DNA from 2 places in the Gemmata obscuriglobus genome. Region 2 is predicted to be linked to the other one. Evidence: riboswitches for the same ligand, from Rfam matches in the RefSeq annotation. Region 2 holds a riboswitch; the other holds the start of a gene.
What was found. A riboswitch is a leader RNA that binds a small molecule or an ion and turns the genes downstream of it on or off. The one in region 2 is predicted to bind cobalamin.

Region 1 (3,204 bases), 650 kb from region 2:
ACCGGCTTCCCTCTTCGTCCGCGCCGCCCGATGGGGCGGCACGGAACCCGTCCAGCGTTCTCCAAGATATCGCACCCCGCTCCACCGTCAACGCGCCGGGGGCTAATGCCCCGGTGTCCGGCACGGCGCCACGCACCCGATCCGGCAGGGGCGGAACCCGGTGTCCCGCGGCTGCTCGTCCGTCGGAGCCGGGATGGACGATGCCAGACACAGAAGGGTTCACGGCTAGCTTCACCAGACCATTCACGATATCGGCACAAACGGTTGCGAGGTAGTTGCTTGCGAAGATATTGATAGTTTAATATCAGTGATCGCTCGCGCAATATTTGACTTGACACTCAATCAGAAATTCTCAATCCCCCCAGGGATTACGCACCTTGAGAATTATGGACACGTGAGCACTACTGTGAATGGTCTGGGCTAGCTTCACTCTTTACCGAACTCGATGTCGCTGGCTCCGATGTCCCAGACGACCTCCTTATTGCGCAGGACCGTCGCGGCCGGGTTCTCCCAGGACGGTGCCCCGTTAATCGTCGGGGTGCGGGTCTCGACGTGCCCGTCGGCGAAACACACGTTCGCAATCCCGTCGTGCCGGAAGTGTACGTTGGGGTACTTTTGCGACGGGGACGACAGGTACCAGTTCTCGGTCAGCTTGTCGAACGGGGTGTTGCTGGGTGCGTTGGCCGAGTCCGCGAACGCGATCGTTGCGGACGTGCCACGCCGGTTGCTCACCGACACGATCGTCTCGCCCGCCACGTCCCAACTGCTGAAGTTGTCGTTGTACGCGTAACTGGCGACCGGAACGTCGAATCGGAGTGCGAATCGTTCAGGAGAGAAATTCGGGCACTGCACGATCGCCCGGTTCCCTTCGAGGTAGGGGGACAAAATGCCCTTACTCGGGTCCATCACCCGCGGGGTGGAGGTGTTGTTGGTGATCAACCCGAACCAGTACCAATCGGTGAACGTGACGTTCGGAGACGACTTCATCGACGAAACGGTGAACCGGCCGCCGTTGGTGTCGGCGTGGTTGTGCAGCGCAAGTCCGATTTGTTTCAGGCTGTTGGCGCACTTGATCCGCGCTGCCGCCGCGCGGACCTTCTGGACGGCGGGCAGCAGTAACCCGATGAGAATGGCGATGATCGCGATCACGACCAGCAGCTCGATCAGCGTGAACGCGCGGCGGCGCGTCTGAAGGCGTGAGGCGAATTGTGAAAAGGACTGCGGACGCGAACGGCGCACGGGTCGGCTCCTTCTCGCCGGGTCGGGCGAGAGCGGTTCGGGCGGACCGGGAGCGCAAAAACGGGCCAGCCGGCTGCGCGCGCAGCACGAAGAAGCAGTCGCCCGTCCGCCGGCCCGGTCCGGGGCCTCGAACAGTGGAATCGCTGACGGGCAGGTCTTCTGGCTAACGGCTCTTAGCGAGCCTCGCGCGGCCTTCCCGCGGTCGCCCGCAGTGGCTCAAGTTGCGCGAAGCTCTGGCCGAACACAGCAGCGGCCCTGCGCCGGAATCGCACCGGCTTCCCTCTTCGTCCGCGCCGCCCGATGGGGGCGGCACGGAACCCGTCCAGCGTTCTCCAAGATATCGCCCCCCGTTCCACCGTCAACGCGCGGGGCCGAATGCGCCCGGCGCCCGGCGGCCGTGGGGTCACTTCCGGAGTTGAAAAATCGCCTCCACTTCGACGCTCGTGCCGAGCGGCAACTGGCCCATCCCCAGGGCGGTACGGGCGTGGCGCCCGGCGTCCGGCCCGAACACGGCTTTCAGCAGGTCGGTGGCCCCGTTGATGACCAGGTGGCAGTCGGTGAAGTCGGGGTCGGTGTTCACGTACCCAGTCACGCGCACCACCCGCTCGATGCGGTCCAGCGAGCCGAGCTTGAGCACGACGGCGCGGAGGATGTTGGCCGCGCACAGCGCCGCGGCGCGGGTCGCCTCCTCCACCGACACCTGCGACGGCACCTTGCCCTTGCTGGTCAACACGCCGGCGTCGTAGGGCACCTGGCCCGACGCGTAGACCGTGTCGCCGAGGACCGAGAGCAGGTCGATGACGGGTCCCTCCTTCGGACCGCGGTCGAGTGGGAAACCGGCGGCTTCGAGCTTCTGTTCGCGTTCGCCCATGAGGGACCTCAGGATCGGGTGTGATCGTGCCGGGCTGTTGTACGTCGCCAGTTTCCGATTTCTTCTCGCGCGGCACTGAAGTAAGATCGTGGCAGGTACTCGTGCCCCCCGAGGGATCGGAAATGCGGTCGCTGCCCCGTTTTTCCGCCGCGGCTCTTCTGCTGATCGTCGCCGCGTCCGCCCCCGCCGCCGAACCCGGCGCGGAGTGGGCGTACAAGCCGTTCAAGCGGCCCGCGGTGCCGGACGTCCCCGCACAGAAGACGGCGGCACGGAACGACATCGATCGGTTCCTGCTCGCGAAACTTGCCGAACACAAGCTGACGTTCGCGCCAGAAGCGGACCGCCGCGTGCTGATCCGCCGCGCGTACTTCGACCTCATCGGCCTGCCGCCGGCCCCGGAGGAGGTCGAAGCGTTCGCGCGCGACAACTCTCCCGGCGCTTACGAAAAGTTGGTCGACCGGCTGATGGCATCGCCGCAGTACGGCGAGCGCCAGGCGCTGTTCTGGCTCGACGTGGTCCGGTTCGCGGAGACCGACGGGTTCAACGCCGACGCGCCGCGCCCGAACGCGTGGCGGTACCGCGACTACGTCATCAAGAGCTTCAACGCCGACAAGCCCTTCGACCGCTTCGTGAAGGAGCAACTCGCCGGGGACGAGCTGTACCCCGACGACCCGGACGCCCTCGTCGCCACGGGGTTCCTGCGGCACTACCCGGATGAGTACAACGCGGTCAACCTGGAGCAGCGCCGCTACGAGGTGCTGACCGACATCACCGACACGACCTCGGGCACGTTCCTCGCGCTCACGTCCGGGTGCGCCCGCTGCCACGACCACAAGTACGACCCCATCACGCAGAAGGACTACTTCCGGCTCCAGGCGTTCTTCGCCGGCATGTGGCCGACCGAGGCGGTCCTGCTGACACCCGGCGCGCGGGCCGAGTACCAGAAGAAGCTCGCCGCGTGGGAGGCGAAAACGGCCGAGATCCGGGCCGCGATCGAGGCGATCGAGGGGCCGTACCACCAGAAGGCGAGCGCGAAGCAGCGGACCCGGTTCCCCGACGAGTACGCGAGCCTGCTCGACATCCCGTTCGAGAGC
Region 2 (3,204 bases):
CGGCGAAATCGAACCCGTCGCGCGTCACGTGCCGGGCCAGGTTCACCGAACCGAGGTTGCACACCGCGGTCTCACCGGCCGATGTCACCTCGACGATCTCGGTACACAGGTTGGAACTGTGGACGACCGCGCCCGGCTCGGCGGTCTGGTTGCACGCGCGGTTGCAGGCGTCCTTGAAGGTCATCCACCCGTTGCCGGTCTCGGCCAGCGTCTTCATCATCCGCGCGTACAGGTCGCGGGCCGGCACCGACTTCACGGCCAGGCCTTTTGCCTCGGCGTCGGTGTAGGCCGCGTCGAAGGCGGCGCCGAACAGGTCGGTCAGGTGCGGGACGGCTTTCGGGTCGAACAGCGACCACGGCTCGCCCGCCTCGACGCGCCGCATGAACAGGTCCGGCACCCAGTTGGCGAGGTTCAGGTTGTACGTGCGCCGGGCCGGGTCGCCGGTGTTGTCGCGCAGCTCCAGGAACTCTTCCACGTCCGCGTGCCACGTCTCCAGGTACACGCAGCACGCGCCCTTGCGCTTCCCGCCCTGGTTCACCGCCGCCACCGACGAGTCGAGCGTCTTGAGCCACGGGACGATGCCGTTGCTGTGCCCGTTGGTGCCGCGGATCAGCGACCCGCGCGAGCGGATGCGGTGGTACGCCAGCCCGATCCCGCCGGCAAACTTCGACAACTTCGCAACGTCGGCATACCGGTCGTAAATGGCTTCGAGGGCATCGGCGGGAGAATCCAGCAGGTAGCACGAGGACATCTGCGGCCGCGCGGTGCCGGAGTTGAACAGCGTCGGGGTGCTGGGCAGGTAACGGTGCGCGGACATCAGCCGGTAGAGTTCGATCGCGTCCGCGGCGGACTCGGCCAGCCCGCACGCCACCCGCAGGAAGAAGAACGCCGGCGTCTCGATGACGTGGCGCGTGTCGGGGTGCCGGAGCAGGTACCGGTCGTACACGGTGCGCAGCCCGAAGTACTCGAACAGGTCCGGCGCGGGCTCGGCGGCGGCGGCGTTGAGCTTGCGGGCGTTGGCGGCGACGAACGCCATCGTCCCTCCGGCGACCAGCCCGTGCCGGTACCCGGCCGCGATCGACTGCGAGAACGAATGAACGTCCTGGTTCGCAACCTCCTTATCGACGTAGGTCGCGAGCAACCGGGCCGCGAGCCGCGAGTACTCCGGCTCCTCCGAAATGAGTCCGGCGGCGGTCTGGATCGAGAGGCGGTCGAGTTCGGCGGTGGTGGCCCCGTCGTACAGCCCGCCGATGGTCTTCACCGCGACCCGCATCGGGTCCACGCCGGGGAGCCCGCCGCTGCACCGCTGCACCGCGCGGACGATCTTGTTCACGTTAACGTCTTCGAGCGCGCCGCTCCGCTTGCGGACCTGCATGAGCGACGGCGAATCGGGGAGCCGCGGGCGCCCCGCGGGCGGGGGAGTGATTGTGAGGTCGATGGCGGGGGTGGTCACGGCTCTCTCCCGGTGAACGCGGTGCGCGCGGGGAAAGAGCACAGGCGGATGGGTACGTGCGCGAGCGCACGTGTGCCGGCCGCCCGCCGCCTTCCCCTCGAAGGCACGGGTGTGTCCGCGCGGCGCAGGGTGTGCGCGGCGCGGGTCGGCGGCAGGTCTTCGGACTTCGGGCGGGTGCGGCGAACCGCACACCTACTGGCCGTCGCTTCCCGGCCCACCTGGGCCAGTGCGTGTGACGGCGGTCGTTCCCGTTACCGCTGCGTGGGGCAGTCCCGGATTTCCACCGGGTTCCCTTTTAGTCAGCCGCGCGAGGCGCGGCCGAACCGACGACAATCACCATCATCGGCGTTCCGCGCTGCCGGCCGCAACCAAATCCGCGCGCCGGGGCAAACGGGGCGCCGCGGGTACGGGGCAGGCAAGCCATGCGCGTTACGCGGGTTGGAACCGGTTGCGGCGCTGTAACGGGGGTTACAGCGCCACGTCAGCGACCCGACTGGACATCCGCTACCCATTCGCTGGTCGTTCGGTGGCAGTTCGCTGGGGCACAGCTACCACCGAATCCCACACCCCCAAGCACAGGAGCGGGGCACCGAGACGACAGAGTTCGAACGCGGTAATTGGGACTCAATGCGTTCAATTCAAACGAGTTGCGGCGAATTTTATGTGCAGGCGAGTTCGCTTTTCGGGCACGAATGCGGTGCCGACCGCTTGCCCGGAACCGGTCGCGGGGAGTGGAAAACTTCTGGAAGCTCTAAATGGGGGAAATGCGGTGGGGAAATGCCCGATGTGCCGAACGCGCGACCCGCGGCAACGCAGCGAACGGCACCGGTACAGCGGGTCAATTATCCGGTGCGTCGTCCGGATCGTCGTCCGGGTCGTCGTCGAGTTCGATGAACCCCATCGACGTGTGCGGCGGGCGCGGGGCCTCGGGCCGCAGGTCCGGCAGGTCCTCGGTCGGCCCGCGCGCCGGGGCACCGGACGGGGACCGCAGCAGCAGCGCCGGCGCCGCCAGGGCCATCATGAACACGCCCGACCCCGCCACCACCCAGCCCACCAGGCGCTTCAACTTCGCCGGGGACAGCTTCCCGGTCTTCCGGGCGCCGAAGTAGCTGCCGAGGATGGTCGGCGGGCCGACGATCAGCAGGCTCAGCGGGTGCAACCCGCCGCCGGCGCCCCACGCGGTGATCGCGGCGGCCACCGCCGTCGCGCACCCGATCACCATGTTGCTCCCCACCGCTACGGCGGGGTCGATGCGCAGCCACCGGATCATCATCGGCAGCCGGATCGTCCCGAGCATCAGCCCCGTGATCGCGGCCACCGCACCCAGAATGAGGCCGATGACGATCTCCCACACGGCCAGCCACCGGCCCGGTTTCCCGGCCGGGGCCGCCGCCCCTTTCTCTTCCTTGCGGCCGGCGCGGACCAGTTCCCCGCCCGAGTAGACGAGCATGGCCCCGATCACGACGTGCGACCACACCGGGCTGACGGACACGAAGAACAGCACCCCGGTCACCGCCCCGATCATGGACGGCAGGCCCATCATCAGCAGCACCTTGCCCGACACGCGGCCGTCGCGGACGTGCTTCAGCGACCCGGCCAGCGCCCCGGCCCCGGACACGGCCAAGTTCGTGGACGCTCCGGCGATCGGGTTCCCCAGCACGTACACCAGAAGCGGCAGGCGCAGGTGGCCGAGGATCAGCCCCGCCGCGGCGCCCACGTAACTCAGCACGAACGAAATCACCCCGGTCCCG

Region 1: linked by a shared signal. The riboswitch ahead of GobsT_RS05310 (DUF1559 family PulG-like putative transporter) and the one ahead of GobsT_RS08255 (ribonucleoside-diphosphate reductase subunit alpha) in region 2 are both predicted to bind cobalamin.

The regions. Positions count from the first base shown of each region.
Region 1 is NZ_CP042911.1:1,321,055-1,324,258, reverse strand. Features, by position in the region: cobalamin riboswitch at 1-66, opposite strand, end outside; gene GobsT_RS05310 (DUF1559 family PulG-like putative transporter) at 427-1,239, opposite strand; cobalamin riboswitch at 1,372-1,576, opposite strand; gene GobsT_RS05305 (RidA family protein) at 1,643-2,110, opposite strand; gene GobsT_RS05300 (DUF1549 and DUF1553 domain-containing protein) at 2,233-3,204, shown strand, end outside.
Region 2 is NZ_CP042911.1:1,968,802-1,972,005, forward strand. Features, by position in the region: gene GobsT_RS08255 (ribonucleoside-diphosphate reductase subunit alpha) at 1-1,375, opposite strand, end outside; cobalamin riboswitch at 1,587-1,796, opposite strand; gene GobsT_RS08260 (sulfite exporter TauE/SafE family protein) at 2,292-3,204, opposite strand, start outside.